Candidatus Pseudothioglobus singularis PS1: one gene and its partner. The protein of the gene in region 2 binds, or shares a complex with, the protein of the main gene of each other region. Links are inferred from orthologs where the notes say so. Each region holds a gene or a part of one and is shown on either strand. Other genes may lie near its edges. The genes, in order: hisF and hisH.

Evidence for each region.
Region 1: the proteins of hisH (region 2) and hisF are in contact, whole or in part, in a crystal structure (PDB 6RU0), measured with the Thermotoga maritima proteins. The link is inferred for Candidatus Pseudothioglobus singularis PS1 from one-to-one orthologs. Residues at the interface, in WP_004080484.1 of Thermotoga maritima: Asn15, Arg18, Arg22, Arg117, Leu118, Pro119, His120, Met121, Gly122, Trp123, Asn124, Asn134, Gly135, Tyr136, Tyr138, Val140, Tyr158, Glu180, Lys181, Ser182, Ser183, Lys184, Ile185; in WP_004080486.1 of Thermotoga maritima: Met1, Leu2, Ala3, Arg5, Ser40, Glu41, Asp45, Glu46, Ala70, Glu71, Ile73, Asp74, Ile75, Pro76, Phe77, Asp98, Lys99, Ser122, Gln123, Glu161, Thr195, Leu196, Asn247, Arg249, Glu251.

What each region holds. Positions count from the first base shown.
Region 1 is NZ_CP006911.1:1,681,526-1,692,787, reverse strand. Bases 4,819-7,769 are described here. They hold hisF (imidazole glycerol phosphate synthase subunit HisF), read left to right. Parts: upstream 4,819-5,882; coding sequence 5,883-6,656; downstream 6,657-7,769. Other genes in these bases: cyoE (heme o synthase), read left to right, coding at 7,252-7,769; W908_RS08525 (redox-active disulfide-containing membrane protein), read left to right, coding at 6,716-7,252; uppS (polyprenyl diphosphate synthase), read right to left, coding at 5,014-5,760; W908_RS08540 (phosphatidate cytidylyltransferase), read right to left, coding at 4,819-5,014. In the rest of the region: W908_RS08565 (ATPase), read right to left, coding at 1-172; W908_RS08560 (DUF2797 domain-containing protein), read right to left, coding at 185-985; W908_RS08555 (phosphoribosylaminoimidazolesuccinocarboxamide synthase), read right to left, coding at 976-1,851; W908_RS08550 (M23 family metallopeptidase), read right to left, coding at 1,930-3,048; dxr (1-deoxy-D-xylulose-5-phosphate reductoisomerase), read right to left, coding at 3,060-4,211; more of W908_RS08540, read right to left, coding at 4,208-4,818; more of cyoE, read left to right, coding at 7,770-8,148; W908_RS08515 (DUF2970 domain-containing protein), read left to right, coding at 8,151-8,342; W908_RS08510 (SCO family protein), read right to left, coding at 8,328-9,062; W908_RS08505 (COX15/CtaA family protein), read right to left, coding at 9,086-10,060; coxB (cytochrome c oxidase subunit II), read left to right, coding at 10,372-11,262.
Region 2 is NZ_CP006911.1:1,445,572-1,454,675, forward strand. Bases 2,862-5,579 are described here. They hold hisH (imidazole glycerol phosphate synthase subunit HisH), read right to left. Parts: upstream 4,669-5,579; coding sequence 4,054-4,668; downstream 2,862-4,053. Other genes in these bases: sbcB (exodeoxyribonuclease I), read left to right, coding at 2,862-2,869; nth (endonuclease III), read left to right, coding at 2,949-3,581; W908_RS07325 (DUF1841 family protein), read left to right, coding at 3,592-4,002; hisB (imidazoleglycerol-phosphate dehydratase HisB), read right to left, coding at 4,690-5,271; W908_RS07340 (aspartate-semialdehyde dehydrogenase), read right to left, coding at 5,286-5,579. In the rest of the region: W908_RS07305 (DEAD/DEAH box helicase), read left to right, coding at 1-810; W908_RS07310 (cold-shock protein), read left to right, coding at 991-1,197; more of sbcB, read left to right, coding at 1,442-2,861; more of W908_RS07340, read right to left, coding at 5,580-6,311; W908_RS07345 (aldo/keto reductase), read right to left, coding at 6,436-7,341; W908_RS07350 (Nif3-like dinuclear metal center hexameric protein), read right to left, coding at 7,365-8,105; hisC (histidinol-phosphate transaminase), read right to left, coding at 8,095-9,104. UniProt on the Escherichia coli protein: IGPS catalyzes the conversion of PRFAR and glutamine to IGP, AICAR and glutamate. The HisH subunit catalyzes the hydrolysis of glutamine to glutamate and ammonia as part of the synthesis of IGP and AICAR.

The DNA of each region.
Region 1 (11,262 bases), 240 kb from region 2 along the record:
CAATTATAGCTTCTTTTAGATGGGCTGCACCAATCCTATAGTCTCCAGAAAAATGAAACCAATCTCCTTCTTCTCCAATAAGCTTTGCCAGATGAGTTTTGCCAACACCAGACATACCCAAAAGAGTAATAGACTTATTTTTCAGTTTTTTAAACTCTTCTGCAGATATCATTATAAAAGACCATTAGCTATTAATTATAAGATGATATGAGCTGAATTTTCTAAGGTTTAGCACGCCACCATCTAGTAATAAGTATTGTCCTTTAATTCCTTGCAAAACGCCAGAGATGAGGGGTGTTTTGTCAAAATTTAAAGAGACAATCTTTGTTGGATATTTTAACACAGGGTACCTGATATTGATTATTTCGCCCTTAAGGTCTCTAGCTTGAAGCTCGTTAACTAAGCTAGGTATTTTTGCTAAAAGGCCATTTTTAGCTTCTACTAAGTCAATATCTTTGACCTCGTTTTTAAGCATTGTGCGCCAGTTTGTCTTGTCAGCCACATAGGACTTAAGGGCCATCTCAATTTTCCCAGAATCAAGCCTTGTTTTAACCTCTAAAATTGGTAAAGCGCATACTGCTCCTTGGTCTATCCATCTTCCTGGAGTATTTGTTTTTCGAGTAATCCCAACCTTTATCCCAGAAGAGTTAGCTAGATAAACGATATGTGGAGAAAAACAATTGGTAAGGCCCCACTCGGGCTCTCTACAGGTCCCTAGGTGATGATGGCAGGTTTCTGGCTTCATGATGCACATGTCACATCTTGCAAGTGAGCGAGCACATGGGAAGCAATATCCTTGTGAAAAGCTTTTATTGGTTTTTTTACCACAATTTGAGCATGTAATTTCTTGTTGAAAGCTCAGCTCAATTTGCCTGCCTACTAGCGCATTCATGTCAACAGTTTCGCTACCAATCGGTAGGCTATATTTTGCCTCTCCATCAGCCAGAGAAGTTTTCATCATACTTATAGGTCCAGCTAGTTGCATAATATTGACTGAATATCCATATATTTATTTGCTGCTTGGCGCATGATTTTTTGCGGAATTTTAGGCGCGGGAGGCGCCTTGTTCCAGTCAAGCGTCTCAAGATAGTCTCTGATGATTTGTTTGTCAAAGCTTATTGGACTTATTCCGGGAGTATAGTCAGGCAGCGACCAAAACCTGGAAGAGTCAGGCGTCAAAACTTCATCCATAAGCGTGAGTTGGTCATTTGAGTCAAGTCCAAATTCAAGCTTAGTATCGGCAATAATAATGCCTTTTTCTATCGCAAGTTTTGATGCAAAGCTATATATTTCAAGACTTACCTCTTTCATTTCTTTAGCTAGATCTATGCCAATTAGGCTCTCAACCTCTTCAAAAGAAATATTGGCATCATGTTCTCCAACTGCAGCCTTTGAGGACGGCGTAAAGATTGGTTTTTCAAGTCGGCCTGCAAGCCTTAGGTCTTCAGGTAAAGCAATACCACAAACCGACTGAGACTCTTTATACTCTTTCCAGCCAGAGCCAATTAAGTAGCCTCTAACGACCGCTTCAACAGGAAGAGGCTTGAGCTTTTTGACAACAATCGCCCTTCCTGAAAGTGTCTCCGCCTCTTTGGCTGTTAACACCTCTTCAGGTTTTATTTTGGTTAGATGGTTTTGAACAATATGCTTAGTTTTGTCAAACCAGAAGTTTGCTATTTCTGTAAGGATTTTGCCTTTACTTGCAATTGGCTGGTCAAAGATAACATCAAATGCGGAGAGCCGGTCGGTAGCTACAATGAGCATGTATTGAGAATCAATATCATATATGTCTCTTACTTTTCCCTGATGAAGTAGAGGCAAGGATAGATCTAATCGAATAGGAGAGCTCATTTGATTACTTTAATAGCTTTATGGCTTTATTTTAATCGATTGAGCTAAAGGTTTGTTTAAGTTGCTATGGATAGAGACCTATTTAATTTTTAATTTTGTAAGTATTTGTTTGGCTCTTTTTTGAAAGCTTGCCATCTCAGCATTTGGAACGATTGATTTTTTGCTAAGCTTAACTTTTTCAGCATCTTTGTGAACTCCGTTGATACGAATCTCGTAATGAAGATGCGGCCCCGTTGACATTCCAGTAGTTCCCACGTATCCAATGAGCTCACCTTTTTTTACTCGCTTGCCCGATTTTAGGCCCTTAGCAAATTTTGACAAATGGGCGTATACCGTGACATACTCTGAGCCATGCTTTAGATAAATGACGTTACCATAACCTGATAGTGTGGCAACATATTTAACAAGCCCTTTTGCTGGGGCATATACAGGGGTTCCGCTTGGTGCAGCAAAATCAGTACCTCGATGAGGCCGATAAGTCTTAAGGGTTGGGTGATAGCGGCGCAATGAAAACCCAGAGCTAATCCTGTTGTACTTTACAGGAGCAAATTTAAATGAGTCGTTTAGCGTTTCACCATTGGCGCTATAGTATTTCTTTCTGCCAAGAGAGTCCTTGTGAGAGAAAAGCGCAATAGTTTTTCTTCCGCTAATATAAATCATGGCACTCGGCGTCTTCTCTCCTTCCCATGATAAAAAGAACCTGTCACCTTTTCTGAGATCACGACTGAAGTCAATCTCCCATGAAAAGTTATCCACCATCATTTTTACAACTTCAGCATCAACACCAGCCTTCTTGGCATCGTAATTAAGAGACTTATTGATTGTAATGACAGTAAAGGAGACATCTCCAACAGGTTGTATATTTGATTTTTCAAAGCTAAATCTTTTTCCATCATAGTTTATGAAGAGCGGATTATCATTTGCAGGGTTAAATATAATTTGCTTGAGAGCATGATTATCATTAAGGCTAATCTCGAATTTATCACCGGGATAGATATTGTTGAGCCTTTGAGCTCTCGGATCTGACGTCATTAGTTTTGTCAGCAGCTTGCCTGAAAGCCCTGCGCTATAGAAAAACTTATAAAAAGCATCCCCACGCGAAACCTTAAAGCTAAAGTCATGCTGACCGCCTGCAAAAGAGGGGGCTGAGAAAACCACACATGCTAGAAGCAGTGAAATAAAAAAAGATTTAATCATTAGTGTTGAGTTTAGTCGTTTTTAGAAATTAACGACAAGGCCAGTTGACGTGAAAGCTGGTCATTTTCCACAACACTAGGGAGTGTGTCAAGATTTTGAGTGGGCGTCTCGTTGAGTGTTTTTTCAATTATCTTACTGATGTCTAAAAAGCTTATTTTATTTTTTAAAAAGGCATCAACAGCAACCTCATTCGCTGCGTTTAGAGTGCCAGGGGCGTTTCCTCCTTGTTTTATGGCTTGATATGCAAGCTCTAAACATTTGTACTTTTTCATGTCGGGCGGAAAAAATTCCAGTGGAGGCTGTTTAGTAAGGTCTAGCACCTCGACTCCTGATAGCTGTCTTCCAGGAAAAGACAGGGCATAAGATATTGCACTTCTCATATCGGGAAGGCCCATTTGTGATAGAACGCTGCCATCATCATAATAGACGCACGAGTGAACAATGCTTTGAGGGTGCACAATAACTTCAATGTGAGTTGCAGGAAGATTAAACAAGAAGCTGGCCTCAATCACTTCGAGCCCCTTGTTCATCATTGTTGCAGAGTCAACAGAAATTTTTTGTCCCATTTTCCAGTTCGGATGATTACATGCCTCCTCTGGAGTGACTTTACTAAGAGAGACAAATGGCATATTTAAAAATGGCCCGCCAGAAGCGGTCAATTGAATTTTGTTTAATCCTTCCTTGCCCGCCTGAAGGCATTGAAAAATTGCGCTATGCTCAGAGTCAACTGGAATGATTTCAGCACCTGATTTGTTGGCGGCGTTCATTAGAAGAGCGCCGCCTAAAACCAGAGACTCTTTATTAGCGAGCATTATTCTTTTGCCAGCCATAGCGGCAGAAAAAGTGGACGACATACCAGCTCCACCAACAATTGCAGCCATAACAAAATCAGTTTGAACATGAGAGGCGATATCATCAAGTGCATTCTCACCGCTTAAGACTTCCACCCCCTTTGGTGCGAGCTTTCTTAGGTTGTTAGCCGCTTCTTCATCGACCAAAATTGCGTATTTTGGCATATGTTTTTTGCAGAGCTCATTCAGGCTTTTCCAGTTTGAGTGCGCGCTGACAGCGAACGCACTATATTCGTCTGGATGGCGAGCAATAACATCTAGCGTATTGAGTCCAATTGAGCCTGTCGCCCCAAGAATTGCAATATTTTTCATAGGACAAAGACCAGAAAGAGAAGAAATATTGGTGCAGACGATGTTAGGCTATCAATGCGATCCAAAAGCCCGCCATGCCCTGGAAGAATATCTCCACTATCTTTATAGCCGCTAATGCGTTTTAATAAGCTCTCAAATAAATCACCAAGGACTGAGACTAAAGAGACCACGAGGGCTAAAATACTAAAGACCAAAAAGTCTTTTAAGTTCGGCGCCTGAACAACAATGAAGACATAACAGAGAGCAACAGCCTGGGCAAGAAGAACGCCGCCATATAGGCCTGCCAGTGTTTTGTTTGGGCTCACCTCAGGACAGAGTTTTTTATTGCCAAACTGTCTTCCTGAAAAATAAGCGCCGATGTCTGCTGCCCAGATTAGTGCCAGTAGAAAAAGCACTAATGAACTATTTTGAGACTGAAGAATAATGAGTGAAGCCGCCATCGGCACAAATAGAAAGAGCCCATTTATTACTGATGTGTAAATATTTTTGCTAACACTGGCATGACTATCTGGGTATTTTATGACCCAATATAAAGCGACAAACCACCATGTTAGTGCTAGGAATAGTAAGGGTGCTAGTAGTGCTGTGTTTTTAGAAAAAACAAAAGCCAGCGCTAATATTGCTATAGTGAAAATGGCTTTATTGGTAGGGCTGGTTATTGAAACTAGTCTGCAATACTCCCAAGAGGCAATAATAAGAATCAATCCAAGAGCTGCTGAGAACCAAGTCTCATTTAATAGTAGTATTCCTGTAATAGCTATTGGTGCTAAAACAAGTGCTGTTAGAGCTCTTTTAATGAGCATTACCTCTCCCCATTGCGCTCACCATAGCGCCTATCTCTAGAATGAAAGTCCTTAATTGCATTATCTAGAGCATCTTCATCAAAATCTGGCCACAAGGCTTCACAAAAATAGAATTCACTATAAGCAATATCCCACAGCAAAAAATTGCTTAGCCTGATCTCGCCACTTGTTCGAATAAGAAGGTCAACTTTTGGATAGGCGGCTAGAGAGGTGAATGATTGAAAGGTTGAGGAGTCAATATCTTCTGGATTAATGTTGCCATTAGCGGATTCAAATGCAATTTTCTTTGCCGCTTCTGCAATGTCCCATTGGCCTCCATAATTAGCTGCAATGACGAGATTTAATCCTGAATTATTGGAAAGCTGTTTTTCTGCTTCGCGAGCAAGTGATTGTATTTCAGGGGTGAATACGGAGAGATCTCCAATAATTTTTAGTTTGATGTTGTTGTCTTTAAGTTTTTTTGTCTCAGTTTTCAAAACGGTTAAGAATAGCTTGAAAAGGAGACCCACTTCTTCACTTGAGCGTTTCATATTTTCACTACTAAAAGCAAAAAGAGTAAGTGTATTGACGCCTAACTTTGCACAGTGCTTGACAATTTTTCTAACAGTTCTAACGCCCTTTTGATGGCCACTCGAGCGCGGCAGATGCTTGGCTTTAGCCCACCTTCCGTTGCCGTCCATAATGATAGCTATATGCTTAGGAGGGCTTTGATTGTTGGTTTGCAAACCGGCATTTTCTGAGCTCATAGAGCGCAATTATACCCACTAGTCATTAAATTTCCCATTGCAAAGTATTTCAATTTGAACGATTAATTAAATAGGGCTCTCGTCAGACAGTAAATGAGGATTTATACGGTAAAATCCATACTATGAGTTTAGCAAAGAGAATAATTCCCTGCTTAGATGTCCGTGATGGAAGGGTGGTCAAAGGCGTTAAGTTTGTTGACATCAAGGACGCTGGAGACCCTGTTGAGGTTGCAAAGCGCTATGACAGGGAGGGTGCAGATGAAATTACGTTTCTTGATATAACGGCTTCGCATGAAGGAAGAAATACGACAGTTGCCATGGTCGAAAAAATTGCTGAACAAGTTTTTATTCCGCTGACTGTTGGCGGCGGCATTCGAGAGGCTGACGATGTTAGAGCCATGCTTAAGGCTGGGGCAGACAAGGTTGCAGTTAATTCTGCAGCTATTTTTAACCCGGGCCTAATTAATGAGCTCTGCGCTATTTTTGGGTCACAGTGTATTGTGATTGCAATTGATGCTAAAAGAGTTTCGTCAAAGCCTTCTAAATGGGAAATCTATACTCATGGCGGCAGAAAAACAACAGGCATAGACGCTATAGAGTGGTCTATAAAGATGACCGAGGGAGAGAATGGCGCTGGTGAAATACTGCTTACCTCGATGGATAGAGACGGAACAAAAGACGGGTTTGATCTTGAGTTAACGCGAGCCGTGTCTGATGCTGTCAATGTTCCAGTGATTGCCTCTGGCGGGGTTGGTAATTTATTGCACTTGTCCGAGGGTGTGGTCGATGGCGGGGCCGATGCAGTTCTTGCTGCGAGTATTTTTCATTTTGCCGAGTTTACAGTTGATGAGGCTAAAAAATCGATGCAACAAAAAGGCATCGAAGTAAGGCTATAGCAAGTTGAGTTTTTGACTCCTTCAGCGTATCATTACGCAGTTTTGATTTCAGGAAAAACATGACCTTTAAAAAAGAATTTTGGGCGCTTTTATCAATATTTCTCCTTCCTATAGGTCTGGGAACTTTGTTCTTTTATTTAAACCCAACTTATTTCAGCCAAAATACGGTTAACTATGGCGAATTAATTACCCCAGTAATTGTTACTGAAAAGTCAGACCTTGACATAAAAGGAGATGCCTCCCTGCAAGGAGTTTGGACGCTAGCCTACGTAACAGATAGTTGTGACAGCCTCTGCAATCAAGCTATTGCAGACGTGAAGACTATTCGCACACTGATCAATATGGACATGCGCCGAATCCAAAGAATGCTTATTACTAATGATGGATCAGCGCCTTCTGTTGAGGATGAAAAACTCATCCTAGCGAGCATCACAAGTGACAAGCTATTAGGCCAGCTTTCAAGGTTGCCAGAAAACTCTATTTTTCTGATTGATCCTATTGGAAACTTTATGCTTTATTACGATCCAAAGGATATCAACATAAAATTTGTGCTTAAGGATTTAAAGCGACTTCTTAAATACTCAAGGATAGGCTAATGGGCAACCTACCTTCCTTGAAAGATCTTTTGGGCCTCTGCAAGATTAAAGTTGTGATGCTTATTTTGCTTACAGCGGTCGTTGGAATGCTCCTAGCTGTTCCCTATGTGCCTAGTTTATTGCTCATTATTGCAGCGTCAGCAGGAATTTCATTGGCTGCAATGTCCGCAGCTGTATTTAATCATGTTGTTGATGAGAAAATTGATACGCAGATGTCTAGAACTGATCAGAGGCCTTTGCCTCAGGGCAAAGTTACAAGGGACCAGGCGCTTATCTGGGGTGCATTTTTGGGCGTTGTTGGAATCGCCCTTCTAGTCGTTTTTGTAAACTTATTAACTGCAGTTCTAACTCTTCTTTCTTTAATAGGATACGCCGTCTTTTATACTATGTATTTGAAAAGAGCTACTCCACAAAACATAGTCATTGGCGGCGCAGCAGGGGCTGCGCCACCAGTTCTTGGGTGGACATCTATTGCGGGTTCGAATGGCCTTGAGTATGCATTACTCTTGTTTCTCATTGTTTTTATATGGACCCCTCCGCACTTTTGGGCTTTGGCTATTCACAGGAGCGAAGAATACAAAAAAGCCGAAATTCCAATGCTGCCAGTTACACATGGACTAGAATTTACTAGAGTACAGATCCTTTTGTATACAGTCCTTTTGTTTCTTGTAACTTTGCTACCTTTTCTAACTGGAATGAGTGGCTTGATATATTTGATTTGTGCAGTATCCCTTGGGGCACTTTTTTTAGGATACTCAATTAAGATTTTTCTTGAGCCTGAGAATTCTAAGATTGCGTTTAAGACTTTTAAATATTCAATTAATTATTTGATGGTTTTATTTGTGGGGCTGTTGATAGATCATTACCTTCTGATGAATTTTGGAGTTGTTGCCTAGACATGAAATCTTTGTTTCAGGTTTTTAGAGCAGTAGCCTCTGCAATGATTGGAGTTGGAAAAAAAAAGAATCTTGCCCAAGACTTTGATGCTACAGAAAAAACAGGCCCATGGCCATACATCATTGTAGCTCTTATGATGACCGTGCTTTTTATTGGCTCATTAATTTTTGCTGTAAGGCTAGTCCTGTCCTAAAACCTCTATGATCTTATCAAGAGCCTCAGCCATTGGTGCAGGCTCGTGAGGGTTTGTCAAAAGAGCAACTAGTTCCAGTTCTGGATTAAAGAGCAAATAGCTGCTAGTGTGATCAACATCATAATGTGCATCTTTTGAAGAGCTGGGCTTTTCATTAGCAACCATTTTGTGCGAATCATCAGCGTGATCATCGTGAGAATGATTATGATTGCTATGATCCTCTTGAGCTGTTTTTTGAGACTGAACCACTTCGTGATAAACGCCAAGAGCTTTGCTAATAGAAATTAGCTCATCTTGTTTTGCTGTTAAGCCCTTGAACGATGAATTAAAAGCTTTAGCAAAGTTATCTAGGTTTCCTAGATCTCTATCCGGATCAACAGAGACAAATACAACTTGAAGTTGATCACTATTTTCCATTAACTGTGATGCTTGGTTTATTTTGGAGAGGTCAATTGGACAAACATCTGGACAAGAAGTGTAGCCAAAATACAGAAGCGCCCATTTATCATCTGCCACATCTGATAAAGGAGTGTTTTTTGATGCATCATCGATAAAGTTGAGTTTGTCTGAAACTGATTTTGCTTCAGGATATAAGGACGCAGCAGGAGCAACAGACTTTTTGAGTTCCTCCATATTGGGCTTGCCACCAAAGAAGAAGAAAACTGCAGCACTAATAATGGCCGCAAGAATAAGGAAATAAATTTGAGTACTTTTTGTCATAATAAGACCTACAAATGTGGCAATTAGTTTTGAAGAGCGTTTTCTTTTGTGAACATTTTGTGAGCAAGGCTCACAAGACTCAAGAGCAGCGCAAGACCGATTACATTGTGCATTGTGGCAGCAAACATAGGCAGAGACATTACTACATTAATAATCCCCAGCGCAACTTGAATTGTTAGAAGGGCAAGAACTATAAGTAAACTGTTTCTGAGTGCTTTGTAGTTTCTAAGAGCAAATGAAAAAGTAATTATTGCTGCAGTTACAACAAGGGCGCCAACACGATGAACCATTTGGATTGCTGTTCGTGTTTCATTTTCTAGGACACCAAACTCATAATCAACTCCAAGTGGTCCCCAATAATAGGCATTATTAAAGTCCATGTCATCAGGCCACATCTCTCCTAGACAGCTAGGAAAATAGTCCCCACAGGCAAGTGCAGCATAGTTAGTGCTGGTCCACCCTCCAAGAAAAATTTGAAAAACTAGAAGTACAGTAACAATGGCAAGCATTATCTTATGCTTGTTGAGAATTGGCTGATCAAGAGTAAGAGGCTTACGTTCATTGAGAAGCAGCCAAAAGAGAAGAGTTGTTGTTGAAAAGCCACCCAATAAATGCATCGTAACTATCCCTGGATGTACTAATTCCGTTACTGTCCACATCCCTAGGGCGCCTTGAAAACCAACCAATAGTAGAAGTGCAGTTGGCAACTTTACAGAACGGAGCGTGTCCGGCCTCCTAAAAATTGCCAATAAAAAGATAATAACAATTGATAGGCCAAGTATTGAAGCGGCGTAGCGATGGACCATTTCTTTCCAGGCTTTTGCTATATCAAGGGGCCTGTCATATTCTGCAGAGATGACATCTGGAACCAACAGCTGACCATAGCAGCCTGGCCAGTCGGGACATCCTAGTCCCGCATCAGCAAGGCGAGTATATGCTCCTAAGATGACAACTATGAGAGCTAAAATAAATGAGAGGTTAAGTGCTTTAGAGTACATAAAATCCAGTAAATGAGGCAACCATTTTAGTTAACAAAGTAGTTGCTTGATTAAAAAATTCAAAAAACTTTAAATAAATGTGCATCTTTTATTTAGGGGTTTATTCTTTTTTTTCAACAATAGGAGTGTAATTTTTTAGCATTCAGTTTATTGGTGAAAAAAGTTCAATCAATATTGAGAATAAAGGTGAATTATTACTTGGTAAAAAAGAGATAAACAGGTATCATTTGGTTGCATTTTTTAATTGAAACTTGAAATTGCACATTCAAGTACTATTTATATAGCTATAAAAGGTTTAATTCGGAGAATCTATGAAACTATTTTTGACTATTACTAGCGCTATTGCAGCATTATTAGGCCCTAGATCTGCTTTTGCAGAGTACACACTTAATATGACAAAAGGCATCACTGACCTTAGCCAGGACATTTACTGGCTTCATATGATGGCATTTTGGGTTTGTGTTGGTATCGGCGTTGTAGTATTTGGTGCTATGTTCTATTCAATCATTGCCCACAGAAAGTCAAAGGGAGCTAAGGCTGCACATTTTCATGAGAGTACTACAGTTGAATTTATATGGACAGGAATTCCAATCTTAATCTTAATTGCAATGGCAATTCCGGCCTCCAAAACATTGATTGATATTGAGGTCCTTGAAAAGGCAGACATGACTATCAAGGTTACCGGCATTCAATGGAAGTGGCAGTATGACTATCCTGAAGAAGGAATCAGCTTTGTTTCAAATTTGGCACAATCTTCGAGAGACGTTATTAAGGCATCACCTGAGGAGCGTGAAGCTGTTCACAAGGAAAGTGACTACCTTCGCTCAGTTGACAATCATCTCGTTCTTCCAGTTGATACAACGGTTAGATTTTTAATTACTTCTAATGACGTTATTCATAACTGGTGGGTTCCCGCTTTTGGCGTCAAGCAGGATGCTAATCCTGGATTTATCAATGATGCATGGGCTAAGCCAAATGAAATTGGAACTTATAGAGGACAATGTGCTGAGCTTTGTGGAAAAGATCATGGGTTTATGCCAATTGTGGTAGACGTAGTTTCTAAAGCCGACTATGCGGCTTGGGTTGAGAGCAAACAGGCTGAAAAAGTTGCTGAATTAGCTAGCGCTACACAAGAATGGACAGAGGCTGATTTGGTTGCAAGGGGTGAGGAAGTTTACAACGCAAACTGCTCTGGTTGTCAT
Region 2 (9,104 bases):
ATACCTCAAGATCCTGAATCATATGTTCATAGGATAGGAAGAACTGGAAGAGCTGGAAGAGAAGGGAAAGCGATTCTTTTTGTAGCACCACGTGAGAGAAGAATGCTTAAGACGATTGAAAGAATTACACGTCAGCCGATTGATCCCATGATGCTCCCTTCAGCAAAAATTATAAATGAACAAAGAGTCATTAACTTTAAACAAAGAATTACTAATACCCTGGAAAACCAAGATTTAACTATTTTTGAAGAACTCGTATCAAGCTATCAAGCAGAGCATGAAGTTGACGCATTTAAGATTGCTTCATCTCTAGCTCTAATGGCGCAAGGCACTGAACCGCTTCTTCTTAATGAGAAAGAGATTAATCAACCTAAATTTGACTCAGATAATAAAAATAAAATTTCAATTTCGATTAAGGCTGACCCTCTTAAAGATAATCCCTCTATTCAAATGCGAAGATATAGAATATCAGTTGGACGAAAAGACAACATCAAACCTGGGAATATTCTAGGTGCAATAGCAAATGAGGCAGAGATTAGTAGCGCTTTTATTGGAGCTATTCAAATTTTCCAAGATTTCTCAACGGTTGATTTACCTGATGAGATGCCAAAAGAAACGCTTGCTATTTTGAAAAACACAAGAGTCTATGATAAGAAACTAAATATAGAGGAGCTTTCAGAAAAAAATAACAGTACAGCACCTCGTGAATCAAAAAGTCATTTCAAAAGGGAGCACTCAAAAAGAAAAGGAAATGGCAAGCCACGCTCAAATAGAGATAAGAAATTTTCAAGAAGCAGGTCTAGAAAATAGCCTCAAAATACTGCTACTATCAAATTAATATACATTTTTGAATTTTTAGGTTAAAATTGCAAGTGCTGGTTAAAATTCAGCTGATTTTTATGTTGTGTTGTTGCTTCATTGTATGACGGTTTCACAGTAATTTGGGTTGGTTGCATCTTTTCCATGTTTTATTTTTTTTTAGGAGACTGCATGTCTACAACAACAGGACGCGTCAAATGGTTTGACGCAAAAAAAGGTTTTGGTTTTATTGAACAAGAAAGTGGTGATGATGTATTTGTTCACTTCAGAGCTATTCAAGGTGATGGTTACAAATCACTAGAGGAAGGCCAAGAAGTAGAATTCGAACTTGAAGATGGCGCTAAAGGCCCTCAAGCTGCTAACGTAGTAGCGAAATAATTTAAGAATTATTTTATAAAAACCCAGCCTCAGTGCTGGGTTTTTAAATTAACGTTCCGTATTAAACTGTTTTTTTGGTTTTTTTTAACCCCAAAGAAAACACAGTTTTAATTTAAATCTCTTATTGATTTTAAGTTTAGCCCCTTGTACGTCTTATTTTTTTAAGGTGGACTCTTTGATTAATCAAGCCATGCCTGTTAAAAATCTCTTGTTACATATATAATTACTGTAAACACAGGAATACATGAAGACATTTTACTGGTACGACTACGAAACCTTTGGCCTTTCGCCAAAAGTCCAAAGAATTGCTCAATTTGCAGGAATAAGAACAGATGAAAATCTAAATGTTCTAGACGAGCATATGTTTTACTGTAAACCCACTCATGACTCTCTTCCAGCTCCTGAAGCTTGCGCAGTTACAGGTATCACACCTCAGCTGTGTGAAAAAAAAGGCTTAATTGAGCATGAGTTTATAAAGAAAATTCATGATGAATTCTCTAAACCTGGTACCTGCATTGTTGGATACAACTCAATTGCATTTGATGATGAATATACAAGGCACACTCTTTTCAGAAACTTCTTAGATCCTTACTCTTGGCATTGGCAAAATGGCAATGCAAGATGGGACATACTTAATGTGGCAAGATTTTGCTATGCACATAAAGAAGAGGGAAGCCTTAATTGGGTTAAAAATGAAAGAAATAGACCTATCTTTAAACTTGATAGGCTAGCTCCTGCTAATCACATTGAACATACTAATGCTCACGATGCAATGGCTGATGTTAGAGCTACTATTGGTATTGCAAGGATTATCAAAGATACGCAGCCAAAGTTTTTTAATTACGCGTTAAGCCTCAATGATAAAAAAGAAGTCGCTCAACTGGTAAAGCCTCTACACCCTATGCTTTTAACATCTTCATCTTTTGGCTATAAGTCATCATTTACAAGACTCGTTACTTCAATTTGTAATCATCCTGAATACAATGATCGTTCGATTGTCTTTAATTTGAATCAAGACCCTGAGATTTTTTTAGAGCTTGAGTCTGAAGAATTAAAAACATTAACGTTTTCCAAAAAATCAGACCTACCTAAAGGCATTGAAAAGCTTGATCTCAGTGAGTTGGTCTATAACAAAAGCCCAATGTTTGTATGTAGTCCAAACTCAGATAACTTTAAACTATCGCCAATTTTGATTGAGAAATTTGAATTAAACTTAGACAAGTGTCTGAAAAATTTACGATTTATTCAGCATAATAGCCAAAGTATTGAAGATAAAGTGCGTGCAATTTACAGAAACGACTCTGATAGGGAGCCAAGCAGAGATGTTGATCAGTCACTATATGATGGTTTTATAAGTAATAATGATCGACAAATTTGCAATGAGATTCAAAATTTATCACCAACTCAACTATCTGAATTTGTCCCAGAATTTGAAGATAGAAGACTGACCAAGTTATTTTTAAACTTTAAAGCAAGAAATTATCCTCAGCTACTCAATGAATTTGAACAAGAACAGTGGTTTGAAATAGTTCAATCCAGAATTCAGAGTGGTGCAAATGGATTTCTTTCAATTGATAGCTTTGAAAGAAGCATAGAAAGCCTCAGAGAGACTCAGCCTAGAAGGGAAAACCTTTGGAAAGAGCTAGAAGACTATGCACAATCATTTATCTAAGAGCAAGAGCTAGTTATTGATAAATATGTAAAAATTAAGTATAATATTTGCCCATAGTTTAATCATTAAAAAGGTTCAAATGAACGCAGAAACAAGAAGTGAAATGTTTGCTAGGCTTTTAAAGCAAATACCAAATCCTACAACTGAACTGAACTACTCAACATCGTTTGAACTTCTAGTTGCTGTTACACTATCAGCACAAGCGACTGATAAGAGCGTTAATCAAGTCACTGATATCTTATTTCCTCTTGCAAATACACCCGAAACTATATTTGAGCTGGGTGAAGATACCTTAAGAGAAACAATCAAGTCTATTGGTCTATTTAATTCAAAAGCTAAGCATATCATTCAAACTTGCAGGATATTGATTGATAAATATAACTCTGAAGTTCCAGAAACTAGAAAGGAACTTGAAGCTTTACCAGGTGTCGGCAGAAAAACCGCAAATGTAGTTCTAAATACGGCATTTGGTCAACCTACCATTGCAGTAGATACACACATATATAGAGTAGCCAACAGAACTGCTATCGCATCTGGGAAAACTGTTCTAGAGGTTGAAAAGAAACTCATTAAATTCATTCCAGATGAATTTAAAGTTCCAGCACACCACCTTATGATTCTTCATGGCAGATACGTATGTAAGGCAAGATCACCGCACTGCCCTGATTGTACCTTGCTAGATTTGTGTGAATATGAAGAGAAAAATATTTAAAGCATATTAAGTGTTTACATCCAACAGATCTAAACAAAGACAATATCTAAAACAAGCCTGGGAAAAATACACGAGTCAGGAACAACTAGAGCCATTGGAACTTCAATTATCAAAGATAGTTGAACAACATCCAGAATATCAAAACTTAATCAAAAATTTAGATTCAGAGTATTTTCCTGAACAAGGCAACACTAACCCCTTTCTTCATATTAACCTTCATCTGACCCTTCAAGATCAAATTACAATGGACCAACCAAAAGGAATTAAGGAAATTCATAGTCAACTTTTACTAAAAATCAAAGATGCGCATGAAGTAGAACATATGATGATGGAACATATAGCAGAAATGATTTTCAATGCTCAAAAAAATAATGCTGCTTTTGATCTTGATGGTTACATTCAGGCTCTAAAACAGCTTTAAAAAATTTATAGATTAATAGCCTAGATCTAGACTACTAACAATGCTTATAAATTAAGCCCACTCAACAAAATTTCTGAGTAATTGAAGACCGTCACTTTGTGACTTTTCAGGATGAAATTGAACCGCAAATATTTTATCAATAGCTATTGCAGAAGCAAATAATTGACCATACTCTGTTGTCCCCACCACGCAAGAAGTGTCAGTCGGAGTAACATAATAACTATGGACACTATAAAAACGGCTATTATTATCAATTTTGTACCAAAGTGGATGATTTTTTACTTGATTAACATTATTCCATCCCATATGTGGTATTTTTAAATCTTTATTATTAAATTTAACGACATCACCTGGTACTATTGAAAGACCATTTGTACCATTATTTTCTTCACTATAACCAAATAATAACTGAAGTCCAAGACAAATTCCTAGAAATGGTTTCGATTCGGAAGATAATTTTATTGCACTTATAAGATCATTGGACTCAAGTGCTCTCATGCAGGAGCCCATAGCTCCTTGTCCTGGAAAAACAACTCTATCTGAGTCTCGAATAACTTTTGGATCATTAGTGAGAATACACTCATCATTTGGAGCAACATATTCTAATGCTTTTTGAACAGAACGGACATTTCCCATTCCGTAGTCAACAATTGCAATTGTTTGCATGTTGCCCTTCCTAGTTATCTTCTAGAGTGAACCCTTGGTTGAGGGAATTATATTTGATTGCCTTTCATCTGGAGTTGTAGCCATTCGAAGTGCCCTTCCAAATGCCTTAAAAACTGTTTCAGCTTGATGATGCGAATTAATTCCCTTTAAATTATCAATATGAAGAGTGACCAATGAATGATTAACAAACCCTTGAAAAAATTCTCTAATAAGATCAAGATCAAATGAACCCACTCTATCCCTTGTGAACTTAACACCTAGATCTAATCCTGGCCTCCCTGATAGGTCCACAACCACTCTTGATAACGCTTCATCAAGAGGAACATAGGCGTGACCATATCGAGTTAGACCTTTTTTATCACCTACTGCCTCAAAAAAAGCCTGCCCAAGTGTTATTCCAATATCTTCAACAGTATGATGATCATCAATTTCATTATCTCCTTTACAGTCAATGGTCAGGTCCATTAGTCCGTGACGAGCAATTTGATCTAACATGTGATCCAAGAATGGAACACCTGTTTCAATTTTAGAATTACCAACGCCATAAAGCTCAAGGCTTATTTTGATGTTAGTTTCGTTTGTTTTGCGCTCTTTAATAATCATGATTTGATTTTATCTTATGAAATATAGTCTCTGATGAGTATTTCAGCTATTTGAATTGTGTTCAGAGCCGCTCCTTTCCTAATATTATCCGAAACAACCCACATATTTAACCCATTTTCAAAACTAATATCTTCTCTTATCCTGCTGACATAAGTTGCATCATTATTAGTTGCTTCAGAAAATGGAGTTGCGTAACCACCATCCTCTCTTTGATCCATCACTACCACGCCGTCAGCTTTTTCAAGCAAATTCCTAGCATCATCTGCACTAATTTTCTCTTTAGTTTCTATATGAACAGCCTCAGAATGACCATATACAACTGGAATTCTTACAGCCGTTGGATTAACGAGAATACTTTCATCCTCAAAGATTTTTTGTGTCTCCCAGACCATTTTCATCTCTTCTCTTGTGTATCCATTTTCTTGAAAAGTATCTATATGGGGTATAGCATTGAATGCTATTTGCTTAGGATATACTTCCACTTCAACATCATTACCATTGAGTAAGTTAGCAGTTTGAGAGGTGAGCTCTGTAATTGCTTCTTTGCCACTGCCTGAAACCGCCTGATATGTAGCCACATTAATTCTTGAGATGCCTACAGCATCATATATTGGCTTAAGAGCAACTAACATCTGAATCGTTGAACAATTGGGATTAGCAATAATATTGCGATTTGTATAGTTAGCGATTGCATGGGGATTTACTTCCGGAACTACTAAAGGGATTTCCTCGTCCCTTCTAAAATGTGAAGTATTATCAATCACGATACAGCCTTGTTCAGCTGCAATGGGTGCATATTTTTCCGAAATACTTCCTCCAGCTGAAAACAATCCAATCTGGACTTTTGAAAAATCAAAAGTTTCAAGATCTTCAACCACCCATGACTTACCTTGGCAAGAGACCTTACTTCCTGCTGATCTTTTTGAGGCTAAAGGGTAAAGATTTTCAATAGGAAAGTTTCTCTGATCAAGAATTGAGATTAGAGTTTCACCAACTGCTCCAGTTGCTCCAACAATAGCTACGTTATATTTTTGACTCATAATGTTCTAAGGCTTTAAAAAGACTTTAGATTATAAAGTACTAGACCTAATATTCATAAATATATACAACACTTTCGGCTTTTTATTGCCTGAAATCAAGAAAATACTCTTATTTTTAATAAAATCAAGGGAGTCTCCATTGCAATTTACCATCATTAAACGAAGCTGTGTACAACTCAAACCAAGACTCACGATCCATTTTTACATTCATAGCATCTGAAATTTTCGCTATCCTATTTAGATTATTTGTCCCCATTACAGGACAAATCCTTGCTGGATGAGCCAATAACCAAGCAACTGCAACTGCTGCTATATCAACATTTTGATTAACAGCTATCTTTTTTAAGGCCTTACCAAGTATTCCTTTATCCTTCATCAGTTTGCCACCTCCAAGAGGTGACCAAGCCATAATTGTTGTTGCTCGCTCCTGATGAAAAGCCAGATCTCCATTTGTAAAAGAGTCAGTTGCAGCTAAGGACATTTCAATTTGATTAGTCACTAGGTGACTTTTCATGGATGACTGCAGAAGATTGAAGTCCCAAGGCTTAAAGTTTGAGACACCCACTTCTTTAACTTTTCCAGACTTTATAAGATCATCTAAAGCCTTTCCAGTCTCATGATGATCCAAAAAAGGGTCTTGGCGATGAATTAATAGTAGATCTAGATAATCTGTAGCCATATTCTTTAAAGATGAGTCCACAGAATTAAAAATATGCTCCCTTGAGGTGTCATAATGACTCACAGATACACCAGCATATCTATCAGAGGGGTTGACTATGCAACATTTAGATACAATCTCAATCTTATGCCTTAACGATGGATTAGCTTTCAAGACCTCTCCAAATAATGCTTCAGCTGAATACAAGCCATATACAGCAGCCTGATCAAATGAAGTTATCCCCTGACCCAGGCAAAGGTTAACTTTATCACTAATATGTTTTGATGAGGTATTGATGTCGTCAGCTAAACGCCACATTCCATAAATTATTCTACTAATGCTAGAAGAACTAGATAAATTTACACGCTCCATGGAGGCTCCAAATGATAATGTAACTAGACAGAGTTATCGACATCAATAAATTGATGTTGCAATTTAAATTTAGCACTGAGATGATTGCATAGTGACTGAACTCCATATCTTTCAGTTGCATGGTGTCCAGCTGAGATAAAGGCAATGCCATTCTCTTTAGCCACTGCAGGAGTTCTTTCAGAGACCTCACCACTTAAATATAAGTCAACCTTGAGTTTTATAGCCTCATCTATGAAGCCTTGTGCTCCACCAGTGCACCAAGCAATCTTGTTTACTGATTCTTTCATTTCACCAAATAACTGGGGCGTCCTTCCCAGCTCTTTCTCAATTAAACTAGAAAAACTCTTTAAATCAGTTTTTAATTCACCCTGCCAAAGGTAACTATCCTCAACTGGCCTCATTTTTTTTATTCCAAGGATTCTACCTAATTCAATATTATTTCCTACTTCAGGATGGTCATCTAATGGAAGGTGGTAACCAAATAGATTGATATTATTATTCATAAGCAGGGCAATCTTCTTTCGCTTCGCTCCCGTTATTAAATTAGATTCGTTATCCCAAAAAATACCATGGTGGACAAAAATAGCATCCGCATTTTCTTCAATAGCACGCTCAATAAGATCTAAATTGGCACTAACACCACTTACAATTTTATCAATACTGTCAGATCCTTCAATTTGAATTCCATTGGGGCCATAATCCTTAAAATTTTTAACACTTAAGAATTTATTACAATAATTATCTAACTCTTCTCTATGAACCATAGTAATTCCTGATTGCATCTATAAGGATGTTATTCTCAACCGGTTCACTAACACTAATACGAATAAAATCTGATAACTTAGAGTCTTTGGGAAAGCCTTTAATCAATATCCCATTCTCTTTAAGAGCAGTATGCAGAGGATATGCATCCTCAGAATGAACAAGAATAAAATTGGTTTGTGAAGGATAGACTTTAAATTTTGAAAACAATGAAAGCTCATGAGCAAGGCGCCTTCTTTCTTCAATAATGATTTGTGCATTATTAATTATTCGTTGCTTATCCTGGAGTAAAAAATTGGCACTAGTTTGTGTCAGGGCATTAATGTTGTAAGGAAGTCTCAACTTGTTTAATTGTGCTATTGTTTCTTGATCTCCAATTAAGAGGCCCAGCCTAAGTCCAGCAAAACCAATTTTTGAAATGGTCCTTAAAACGAGTAAGTTAGGGAAATTTGAAATTTCAGATAAAAAACTTTTGTCTGAATATGCATAGTAAGCCTCATCGAGAATAACCATACTGTTAGTTGATTTAATGATTTCAATAATAGCATCATAATCAAAGCAATTACCTGTTGGGTTATTTGGGTAAGCAATAAAAATTATCTTTGGCTTCTCTCTTTCGATAGTTGAAAGTGCATCACTTAAGTTGATATCAAAGTTAGAGTCTAATTGAACCCCAAAGTACTCTAAATTAACATACTTTGACACAAGCTCATACATCACAAAACTTGGCTCAAAGCTCATTATCAAATCATCTTTACTACATGCAAGTGCCAGAAGCTGAATCAGCTCATCTGAGCCATTCCCAAGAAGAATGCCAAATTCATCAGGTATATCCATAAGGGATCTAAGAGTATCTTTAAGTAGGCTTGGATCAGCTTCAGGATATCTATTTACCTCAGACTGCTCAATGCATTTTAAGAATTCAACTTTCAAATCTTCAGGAACGCCAAAAGGACTCTCCATTGCATCTAACTTAATCATATCCTTTGAAACAGGCACAT